Regions from separate parts of the Streptomyces rubrogriseus genome, predicted to be linked through region 2. Evidence: riboswitches for the same ligand, from Rfam matches in the RefSeq annotation. Region 2 holds a riboswitch; the other holds the start of a gene.
The links. A riboswitch is a leader RNA that binds a small molecule or an ion and turns the genes downstream of it on or off. The one in region 2 is predicted to bind S-adenosylmethionine.
Positions count from the first base shown of each region.

Region 1: another riboswitch for S-adenosylmethionine. It lies ahead of thrC (threonine synthase); the one in region 2 lies ahead of Sru02f_RS08215 (aminotransferase class V-fold PLP-dependent enzyme).

Region 1 covers NZ_CP116256.1:8,012,292-8,018,031, forward strand. Annotated here, with positions in the region: gene Sru02f_RS36130 (MoaD/ThiS family protein) at 349-624, opposite strand; gene thrC (threonine synthase) at 621-1,913, opposite strand; SAM riboswitch class I at 1,931-2,078, opposite strand; gene Sru02f_RS36140 (glucosyl-3-phosphoglycerate synthase) at 2,231-3,175, shown strand; gene Sru02f_RS36145 (hypothetical protein) at 3,199-3,906, opposite strand; gene Sru02f_RS36150 (alpha,alpha-trehalose-phosphate synthase (UDP-forming)) at 4,053-5,441, shown strand; gene Sru02f_RS36155 (hypothetical protein) at 5,448-5,740, opposite strand, start outside.
Region 2 covers NZ_CP116256.1:1,881,698-1,887,437, forward strand. Annotated here, with positions in the region: gene qcrB (cytochrome bc1 complex cytochrome b subunit) at 1-1,603, shown strand, start outside; gene trpD (anthranilate phosphoribosyltransferase) at 1,735-2,799, shown strand; SAM riboswitch class IV at 2,904-3,020, shown strand; gene Sru02f_RS08215 (aminotransferase class V-fold PLP-dependent enzyme) at 3,167-4,552, shown strand; gene Sru02f_RS08220 (glycerate kinase) at 4,474-5,709, opposite strand; gene Sru02f_RS08225 (SLC13 family permease) at 5,739-5,740, opposite strand, start outside.

The DNA of each region.
Region 1 (5,740 bases), 6.1 Mb from region 2:
CACGACTGGGGGCGTGCGCCGGAACGCGTCGACCGCGGCTGAATGTATCTGTCCAACTGCCGTCTGCAACAGGTCAATCGGACGAGAAATCTGGACGCACCCGGTCCGGAATGTGGCGAGAATTCGCCTGAATTCGGGTCAAGTCGGGTCACGCAAAGGGAACAAAAGCCGCGAAATACGCTCGCACTTTGGCTGTTTCTTGTCGGGCGGGCGGCAGGAATTAACGGTTCCCGTTGTGCTGATCGGGAGCGCGTTCCCCAACTCTACCGCGCTCAACCACATGGAATTGCCCCCTCCGTTTCTCTTACGGAGAGGGCAATACGCACTACGAGGTGTATCCGCGGTGGATCAGCCGCCGGCGACCGCCGGGATGATCGAGACGCCCGCGCCGTCCGGCGTCGCCGTCTGAAGGCCCTGCTCGAAGCGGACGTCGTCGTCGTTGACGTAGACGTTGACGAAGCGGCGCAGCTTGCCCTGGTCGTCCAGGACGCGGGCGGCGATGCCGGTGTGGTTCTTCTCCAGGTCGGAGATGACCTCCCCGAGGTTGGCCCCGTCGGCGCTCACCTCGGCCTTGCCGCCGGTGTAGGTGCGCAGGATGGTCGGGATGCGAACGGTCACGCTCATGCGAGGCCAGCCTCTCGGAAGGAGTCCAGGTTCGGGCGGATGGTGGCGGTGAGGCCGGTGCCGGCCACCGCGTCGAGGGTCTTCAGGCCGTCGCCGGTGTTCAGGACGACGGTGGTGAGCGACGGGTCGAGGACGCCGTTCTCGATCAGCTTCTTGGTGACGCCGACCGTCACGCCGCCCGCCGTCTCCGCGAAGATGCCCTCCGTGCGGGCGAGCAGCTTGATCGCGTCCACGACCTGCTCGTCGGTCACGTCCTCCACGGCGCCGCCGGTGCGGCGGGCGATGTCGAGGACGTAGGGGCCGTCGGCCGGGTTGCCGATGGCCAGCGACTTGGCGATGGTGTTCGGCTTCTGCGGGCGGACCACGTCGTGCCCGGCCTTGAACGCCGTGGAGACCGGCGAGCAGCCCTCGGCCTGCGCGCCGAAGATCTTGTAGGGCTTGTCCTCGACCAGACCCAGCTCGATCAGCTCCTTCAGCCCCTTGTCGATCTTCGTCAGCTGGGAGCCGGACGCGATCGGCACGACGATCTGGTCGGGCAGCCGCCAGCCGAGCTGCTCGCAGATCTCGTAGGCGAGGGTCTTGGAACCCTCGGCGTAGTAGGGGCGCAGGTTGACGTTGACGAAGCCCCAGCCCTCGCCGGCCGGGTCGCCGATCAGCTCGGAGCAGAAGCGGTTCACGTCGTCGTAGTTGCCCTCGATGCCGACCAGCTCACCGCCGTAGACGGCGGCCATGACGACCTTGCCCTGCTCCAGGTCGTGCGGGATGAACACGCAGGAGCGGAAGCCGGCCCGGGCGGCGGCGGCGCCGACGGCACCGGCGAGGTTGCCGGTGGAGGAGCAGGACAGGGTGGTGAAGCCGAAGGCGCGGGCGGCCTCGATGGCCTGGGCGACGACGCGGTCCTTGAAGGAGTGCGTGGGGTTGCCGGAGTCGTCCTTGATGTACAGCCCGCCGGTGACGCCCAGTTCGCGGGCGAGGTTGTCGGCCTGGACGAGCTTGGTCCAGCCGGGGTTGATGTTCGGCTTGGTCGCGACGTCGGCCGGGACGGGCAGCAGGGGGGCGTAGCGCCAGATGTTCGCGGGGCCCGCTTCGATCCGCTTGCGCAGTTCCTCGGCGTCGTGGTCCGAGAAGTCGTAGGCGATCTCGAGGGGGCCGAAACACTCTTCGCAGGCGAAGACCGGTCCGAGCGGAACCCGGTGGCCGCACTCCCGGCAGCTCAGCGCGGCGGCGGGGCCGAGGTCGACGGTGCCGTCGGCGGGGTTCGTGGAGGTTTCGGCAGTCTGCACAGCCATGGAGGCGAGGCCCTTTCTCCTCATCTTCCTCACGACGCATCTCGCCGTGAGACGGATTTGGCACCTTCCCTAGCCGGGAGCCTCGCCACGTCCGTGTGACAAGAACCGACTGGAGGGTTGCCGGGGCTTCATCGGGCCGTATCCCTCTGCCCCTCTGGATGAGCGGTATGAAGTTGTTTCGCGGTGGTGCGCGCGGCGACCCCGGCATGCGGTGGTCCCACGCGTTGTTCAAGACTGTAACCGAAGGCCAGGACGGTTGAGATAGTCGTCCGTACCGCGAGATGGATCACAATGGATCACGAAGGAGACCACGGGACGTGCTGGAAGAAGTCGAGCGCTGGCTGAACGCACGCTCCTGGTCGGCCGCGGACCGGCCGGTCCAGCACCTTCTGTCCGCCAAGCACGCCACCGGGCAGTCGGTCAGCGTGGTGCTGCCCGCGCTGGACGAGGAGGCGACGGTCGGCGACATCGTCTCGGTGATCCGCCGGGAGCTGGTGCTCGGGGTCCCGCTCGTCGACGAGATCGTGGTCGTGGACTCCGGGTCGAGCGACCGCACGTCCGAGGTGGCCGCTGCGGCCGGGGCGCGCGTCGTCCACCGGGACGCGATCCTGCCCCGCATCCCCGCCGTGCCCGGCAAGGGCGAGGTGCTGTGGCGTTCGCTGCTGGTCACCGGCGGGGACATCGTCTGCTTCGTCGACGCGGACCTGCGCGAGTTCTCCGCCGACTTCGTCTCCGGGATCGTGGGCCCGCTGCTCACCGATCCGGACGTGCACCTGGTCAAGGCCATGTACGACCGCCCGCTGGCCGGGGCGGCCGGGCAGGGCGGCCGGGTCACGGAGCTGATGGCCCGCCCGCTGCTCAACATGCACTGGCCGCAGCTGGCCGGCTTCGTCCAGCCGCTGGGCGGGGAGTACGCGGCCCGCCGCTCCCTGCTGGAACGGCTCCCCTTCCCGGTCGGCTACGGCGTCGAGCTGGGCATGCTGGTCGACGCCCTGCACCTGGTGGGCCTGGACGCGCTCGCGCAGGTCGACGTCGGGGTCCGCGTCCACCGCCACCAGGACGGGCGGGCGCTGGGCCGGATGGCCGCGGCGATCTACCGCACCGCCCAGCTCCGGCTGGCCCGCGGCCACCTGGTGCGCCCGGCCCTCACCCAGTTCGAGCGGGGCGTCGACGGCTTCGAGCCGCGCACCTACGCCGTCGACACCGAGGAACGGCCGCCGATGACGGAGATCGCGGAGTACGCGGCCCGGAGGGTGGCCTAGGCACCGGAAACGGCCCACGGGGCTCAGCCGGAGACGCCGTCCGACCAGCGCCACCTGCCGCCGGAGTCCAGCTCGCAGGTCAGGTACTCGCCGCCGCGGCCGTGAGTGCTCAGGCCCCGGTGCTTCTTGGCGCAGAACTGGCCGTCGGCGTAGCAGTTGCCCGCGGGGCTCATCAGCTCGCAGGCGCCGGTGCCGCCGTCCCCGGTGCCGCCGCTGGTTCCGCCGGTACCGCTGTCCCGGGTCTTCGACGGCTCGGGGGCCGGCTCCGGCGTGTGCAGCAGGCGCCCGGCGCAGTCGCGGCCGTCGCGGGGGACGGTGAAGGTCACGGCGCCGGAGCCGCCGCTCTGCTCGCAGATCTTCTCGCCGCTGCCCCAGGAGGAGGCCCGCTGCCCGCTGCCCTGGAGGCGCACGGTGTAGCTGACGTGCGCCTTCTCGGCGGCGCTGACGGCCGCCCCGATGCTGCCGCCGGTGAGGTCCGGCAGCGTGACGGCGGTGGGGGTGGGGGTGGGGGTGGGAGTCGGGGTCTCGGTGCTGGCGGACGCCTCGGGAGTGGGGCTGCCGCTCGGCGTGGCGGTGTCGGAGGCGGAGGCGGTGGCCTTGGCGGGGGCCTCGTCCGCGGTGGCGCTCGCGTCGCCGTCCCCGCAGCCGGCCAGGGCCAGCGCGGAGGCCGCGATCAGTGCCGCCGTGCCCGCGAGTCTGCTCGTGCGCCGGTGCCGTGTGCGTATGGGCATGGTGCGCCCACCCCCCAGAAAGTTGAAATGTGCACCGCACATCCTCAACCTGTTCACACTTCCCGCACAAGCTCCGTGACCGAATCGCCGTCGGGGTGACACGGGGAAACGTTTGAGGTGCGAGGGGCCGGGCTAGGTTGAGGCGTATGGCTTCAAGCTTCGGTGCTGCTCAGGTGCTGGTCGCCTCCAACCGGGGGCCGGTCTCGTACGAGGTGCGGGAGGACGGGTCGCTGCACGCCAAGCGGGGCGGTGGCGGGCTCGTGTCGGGACTGTCGGCCATCGGGCCCGACGCGGGGGCGCTGTGGGTGTGCTCGGCGCTGTCCGACGGGGACCGCGAGGCGGTGCGGCGCGGGGTCGGCGAGGACGGCGTACGGATGCTGGACGTGCCGGCCGACGTGCACGCGGACGCGTACAACGGGATCGCCAACTCGGTGCTGTGGTTCGTGCACCACATGCTCTACCAGACGCCCCTGGAGCCGGTCTTCGACGCGGAGTTCCGGCGGCAGTGGGCCTCCTACGAGGCGTACAACCGGGCCTTCGCCGAGGCGCTGGCCGAGGAGGCGGCCGAGGGCGCGGTCGCGGTCGTGCAGGACTACCACCTGACGCTGGTGCCGGGGATGCTGCGCGAGCTGCGTCCGGATCTGCGCATCGGCCACTTCTCGCACACGCCCTGGGCCCCGGTCGACTACTTCCGGCTGCTGCCGGACGACATCGCCGAGCAGGTGCTGCGCGGGATGCTCGGCGCCGACCGGCTCGGCTTCCTCACCCGGCGCTGGGCCGACGCGTTCACCGCCTGCTGCGACGCCGTGGTGGGCGGGCTCGGCGGCACGGAGATCGGCGTGCACGGGCTCGGCGCCGACGGGGACTTCCTGCGGGGGCGCTCGCACGAGGCCGACGTCGAGGAGCGGATGGCGGAGCTGCGGGAGCAGATCGGGGAGGGCCGCCGCACCATCGTGCGGGTGGACCGCACCGAGCTGTCCAAGAACATCGTGCGCGGTCTGCTGGCCTACCGGGAGCTGCTGGCCGGGCGGCCGGAGTGGCGCGAGCGGGTCGTGCACGTCGCGTTCGCCTACCCCTCGCGGCAGGACCTCGCCGTGTACCGGGAGTACACGGCCGAGGTGGAGCGGGTCGCGAACGCGGTCAACGAGGAGTTCGGGACGCCGGGGTGGACGCCGGTCGTGCTGAATCTCAAGGACGACTTCGCGCGGTCGCTGGCGGCGTACCGGCTGGCGGACGTGGCACTCGTCAACCCCGTCCGGGACGGGATGAACCTGGTCGCGAAGGAGGTGCCGGTCGTCTCCGACGCGGGGTGCGCGCTGGTGCTGTCGCGGGAGGCGGGCGCGTACGAGGAGCTGGGCGAGGACGCGGTGGTGGTCAACCCGTACGACGTGGTGGGCACGGCGGACGCGCTGCACGCGGCGCTCGGCCTGCCGGCGGGGGACCGGGCCGAGCGCTCGAAGCGGCTGGCGGCCGCCGGCACCGCGCTGCCCCCGGCCCGGTGGTTCCTGGAGCAGCTGGAGGCGCTGCGGGGCTGACGCGGGCTACTTGTCCTGGACCGGCGGGCAGGTGCCGGTCTCCTCGCCGACGGAGTTGATCTCGGCGTTCGGCCGCGGGTCACCGGCGTAGTTCAGCTGGTCCGTGCACTTGACCCCGTCTTCCTTCGGGGTGCCGGAGGACGGGGTGCCCGGCTGCGGCTCGGGGCAGGTGCCGGTGTCCGCGCCGATGGAGTTGATCTCGGCGTTCGGCCTCGGGTCACCGGCGTAGTCCAGCCGGTCCGTGCACTTCTCCCCCGCCCCCTGGTCCGGCTTCGACTCCGCCGGGGGCTGCGAGGACG
Region 2 (5,740 bases):
CGGGAAGGCACCGGCCGGCGAGCGCGTCGCCGACTGGGCCGACGGCCGGCTGGGGATCTACTCCCTGGCCAAGGCCAACATGCGCAAGATCTTCCCCGACCACTGGTCGTTCATGCTGGGTGAGGTCTGCCTCTACAGCTTCATCATCATCATCCTCACGGGTGTGTACCTGACGCTGTTCTTCCACCCGTCGATGGCCGAGGTCCAGTACCACGGCTCGTACGTGCCGCTGCAGGGCCAGATGATGAGTGAGGCGTACGCCTCCACTCTGGACATCAGCTTCGACGTCCGCGGCGGTCTGCTGATCCGGCAGATCCACCACTGGGCCGCGCTGATCTTCCTGGCCGGCATGTTCGTGCACATGATGCGCGTCTTCTTCACCGGCGCGTTCCGCAAGCCGCGCGAGGTCAACTGGCTGTTCGGCTTCCTGCTGCTCGTCCTCGGCATGTTCACCGGCTTCACCGGTTACTCGCTCCCGGACGACCTGCTCTCGGGCACCGGTATCCGCTTCATGGAGGGCGCGATCCTGTCCGTGCCGATCGTCGGCACGTACATCTCGTTCTTCCTGTTCGGCGGCGAGTTCCCCGGCCACGACTTCGTGTCCCGGTTCTACTCGATCCACATCCTGCTGCTGCCGGGCATCATGCTCGGGCTGCTGGTGGGCCACCTGATCCTGGTCTTCTACCACAAGCACACGCAGTTCGCGGGTCCCGGCAAGACCAACAAGAACGTCGTCGGCATGCCGCTGCTGCCGGTGTACACGGCGAAGGCCGGCGGCTTCTTCTTCCTGGTCTTCGGTGTGATCTCCGTCGTGTCGGCCATCGCCACGATCAACCCGATCTGGGCCATCGGGCCCTACCGGCCCGACCAGGTCTCCACCGGCGCCCAGCCGGACTGGTACATGGGCTTCTCCGAGGGCCTGATCCGGGTGATGCCTGGCTGGGAGATCAACTTCTGGGGCCACACACTGGTCCTGGGCGTGTTCGTCCCGCTGCTGATCTTCCCGCTGGTCCTGGCGGCGATCGCGGTCTACCCGTTCATCGAGTCCTGGGTCACCGGGGACAAGCGCGAGCACCACATCCTGGACCGCCCGCGCAACGCCCCGACCCGTACGGCCTTCGGTGTCGCCTGGCTGACCGTCTACTTCGTGCTGCTGATCGGTGGCGGCAACGACCTGTGGGCCACCCACTTCCACCTGTCGATCAACGCGATCACCTGGTTCGTCCGCATCGCGTTCTTCGTCGGACCGGTCGTCGCCTTCATCGCCACCAAGCGGATCTGCCTCGGCCTCCAGCGCCGGGACAAGGACAAGGTGCTGCACGGACGCGAGTCCGGCATCATCAAGCGCCTGCCGCACGGTGAGTTCATCGAGGTGCACGAGCCGCTCAGCCAGGAGCAGCTGCACACGCTCACGGCGCACGAGCAGTACAAGCCGGCCGAGATCGGCCCGACGGTCGACGAGAACGGCGTCGAGCGCAAGGTGAGCGGCACGCAGAAGCTCCGTGCCAAGCTCAGCGAGTCGTACTACGGCGAGGAGTCGCAGATTCCGAAGCCGACCGTCGAGGAGTACAAGGAGATCACGAGCGGCCACGGCCACCACTGACCCTCCGGCGTCGCCACACCACGGTCGAAGGGCCCCGTTCCGTTCTGCGGACGGGGCCCTTCGCCGTGTCCGGGGCTGGATAGGGTGGGAGCACGATCCCCGTCGACGACACACACGATTCAGGAGCGGCTATGAGCGCTGTGACCCCCGCTGGAGGCGACACCACGGCGGACCGCTCCTGGCCCGCCCTGCTGAACGGACTGCTGGACGGCCGCGACCTGAGCGCGGACGACACCGCCTGGGCGCTGGACGTGATCATGCGCGGCGAGGCGACCGACGTGCAGATCGCCGGGTTCGCGGTGGGCCTGCGGTTCAAGGGGGAGACGGTCGAGGAGATCTCCGGACTGGTCCGCACCATGTACGAACACGCCAACGTGATCGAGGTGCCGGGGAAGACCGTCGACATCGTCGGCACCGGCGGCGACGGCGCCAAGACGGTCAACATCTCCACCATGTCGGCGATCGTCCTGGCCGGCGCGGGTGCGAAGGTCGTCAAGCACGGCAACCGGGCCGCCTCCTCGGCGTCCGGGGCCTCCGACGTCCTGGAGAAGCTCGGGGTCAACCTGGAGCTGACGCCGCAGCGGGTGGCGGAGGTCGCCGAGGAAGCCGGCATCACCTTCTGCTTCGCCGTGAAGTTCCACCCGGCGCTGCGCCACGTGGCGACGGCCCGCGGCCAGCTCGGCATCCGTACGGTGTTCAACTTCCTGGGTCCGCTGACCAACCCCGCCCGGGTGAAGGCCCAGGCGGTCGGGGTCGCGCACGCCCGGATGGCACCGATCGTCGCCGGGGTCTTCGCCGAGCGGGGCCACTCGTCGCTGGTCTTCCGGGGCGACGACGGTCTCGACGAGCTGACCACGACCGCCACCTCCCGGGTCTGGGTCGTGCGCGACGGCCGGGTGACCGAGGAGACCTTCGACCCGCGGGACGTCGGCATCGAGCTGGTGCCGGTCGAGGCGCTGCGCGGGGCCGACGCCTCCTACAACGCCGACGTCGCCCGCCGCCTGCTGGCCGGCGAGAAGGGTCCGGTGCGGGACGCGGTCCTGCTGAACTCGGCGGCGGCCCTGGAGGCCCTGGAGCCCGGCGAGGGGGCGCTGGCCGAGCGGCTGCGGGCCGGGATGGACCGGGCGGCCGAGGCGATCGACTCCGGGGCGGCCCGGCGGGTGCTGGAGCGTTGGGTGGCCGTCAGCAACGCCTGAGCGGCGGCACGGCGGCACCGCGCTACGGCGGTACATGTGACGTGCGTCCCGCGATCCGGACCCGGGTTGCGGGACGCCGATCATTTCCCATAGGTTTTTCGACAGGTCATGAGTGACAGTCATGAGGCCCCGGCCGACTGTCCGGCAACCCTCCGTCCGTGGCGGGGTGCCCCGGGTGAAGACCAGGTCGTGGACAGCAAGGTCCACGGCAAGCGCGGACCCCTCGCGAAACCAGGGGTCCTGGGTCGTCCGAGGGAGTCTCCCGTGAACCAGCGAATGCGATAGGGCCGCAGAGCCCCGCCTCCGCACCCTCCTTTTTCCTCTTTCACAGCGCCCCGCCGCGCGCTGGTCCTCACGGGAGTCCGCCATGTCCGTACCCACCGCTGTCGCCACCCCGCTGCCCGTCCTCGGCCGGGACGTCACCGTGCCGCTCGTCACCGGCGGCGAGGTCGCCTACGCCGCGCTCGACTACGCCGCCAGCGCGCCCGCGCTCCAGCGGGTCTGGGACGACGTGGCCGCCTACGCCCCGTACTACGGCAGCGTGCACCGGGGCGCCGGGTACCTCTCGCAGCTGTCGACCGACCTGTTCGAGAACGCCCGCGGGACGGTCGCCGAGTTCCTCGGCTGCCGGGAGGACGACCAGGTCGTCTTCACCCGGTCCACCACCGACTCCCTGAACCTGCTCGCCGCCGCGCTGCCCGCCGGCTGCCGGGTCTTCGTCTTCGAGACCGAGCACCACGCCTCGCTGCTGCCCTGGCGGAACGCGGACGTGACCTACCTCGACGCCCCGCGCACGCCCGCCGAGGCCGTCGAGACCCTGGAGCGCGCCCTCGCCGCCCGCGAGCCGTACGGGCCCGCCCTGGTCTGCGTCACCGGCGCCTCCAACGTCACCGGCGAGCTGTGGCCGGTGCGGGAGCTGGCCGCCGCCGCCCACGCGCACGGCGCCCGGATCGTGCTGGACGCCGCCCAGCTCGCCCCGCACCACCCGGTGAGCGTGCGCGACCTGGACGTGGACTGGGTCGCCTTCTCCGGGCACAAGCTGTACGCGCCCTTCGGCTCCGGCGTGCTGGCCGGCCGCGCCGACTGGCTGCGCGAGGCGGAGCCGTACCTGGCCGGCGGCGGCGCCAGCCGCAGCGTCTCCCGGCGCGCGGACGGCGGCGTGGACGTGCGGTGGCACGACAGCGCGGCCCGGCACGAGGCCGGATCGCCCAACGTCATCGGGGCCTACGCGATCGCCTCCGCCTGCAAGGCGCTCACCGAGGCCGGGTTCGACTCGCTGGTCGCCCGCGAGGAGTACCTGATCCGGAAGGTGCGCGAGGGCCTCGCCGAGGTGCCCGAGGTGCGTGTCCTGTCCCTCTTCGGGGACGACGCGCCGCGCGTCGGAGTGCTCTCCTTCGTCGTCGAGGGCTGGAACAGCTCGCACTTCGCCGCCGCGCTCTCCGCCGAGTACGGCATCGGCGTGCGCGACGGCCTGTTCTGCGCCCATCCGCTGCTGCGCACCCTGCTCGGCAGCGACCCGCAGACGCAGGGCGAGTGCGGGGCGCCCGAGGCGGCGCCCGGCGAGAAGTCCCTCAACGCCATCCGCGTCAGCTTCGGTGCGGGCACCCCGGACGAGCACGTGGAGCGGTTCGTGAACGCCGTCCGGGAGCTGGTGAGCGACGGCGCCCGCTGGAACTACCGCACCGAGGACGGGCGCTGCGTGCCCGACACCACCTCCGGCGCCCCCGCCCCCGCGGCGGGTAGCGGCGCCTGAGCGGTCCGGCCCGGCAGCCGCGACCCCAGCACCACCATCCGCAGCGCCCGTTCCGTGGCGTCCGTGAGGAGCTCGGAGGCGCGCAGCAACGCGTCCGCCAGGGCCATCGGCGCCGGCATGATCCCGTGGCAGGCGTCCACCCCGGGCACGTCGTGCGCGCCCTCGCCGAGCGTGCCCGCCAGGGCGAGGACGGGCCGGCCGGAGAGCTTGGCGCGGCGGGCCACCTCGGCCGGCACCTTGCCGCGCGGCGTCTGGTGGTCCAGGGCGCCCTCGGCGGTGAGCACCAGGTCGGCCCGGGCGAGGCGGGCGTCCAGGTCGAGGTGGCCCAGGAGCACGTCGAAGCGGGGCAGCAGCCGGGCCCCGACGGCGGCGAGTCCCGCGCCGAGGCCGCCGGACGCGCCGGTGCCTGGCCCCGTGCGCAGGTCGGTGCCGACGACACCGAGGTCGCGGGTGAGTACGCGCGCCCAGTTCTCCAGCCCGGCCGACAACTCCTCGACCTGCGCGGGCGTCGCCCCCTTCTGCGGGCCGAACACCCGGGCCACGCCCCGCTCGCCGCACAGCACGTTGTACGGGTTGCAGGCGACGAGCAGCTCGGTGTCCTTCAGCCGGGCGTCGAGACCGGACGGGTCGATGCGGACGAGGCGGTTCAGCTCCCGTCCGCCGGGGCCGAGTTCGAAGCCGTCCGCGTCCAGCAGCCGGGCCCCGAGCGCCTGGAGCGCGCCCGCGCCTCCGTCGGACGTCCCCGAGTCGCCGCAGCCGACCAGCACCCGCCGCACCCCGGTGCCGAGGGCGGCGCGGATCAGCTCGCCGACGCCGTACGTGGTGGTGGCGCCGGGGTCGCGCAGGGCGCGGGGGACCAGGGACAGGCCCGCGACGGCCGCCATCTCCACCACCGCCGTGTCCCCGGTGCCGAGCAGCGCGAAGTGGGTGCCCACGGGATCGCCGACCGGACCGGTGGCGGCCAGCGCCACCAGCCGCCCGCCGGTCGCCGACGCCAGCGCGACGGCGGTGCCCTCGCCGCCGTCCACGAGCGGGATCCGGTCGATCTCGGCGTCCGGCAGCACCCGGCGGACGCCCGCCGCGATGGCGTCGGCGGCGGCACGGGCGGACAGGGATTCCTTGAATCCGCTGGGGGCCACGACCACACGGTTCAGCACGGGGGACGGACGAGACATGGTGGGCTCCTTC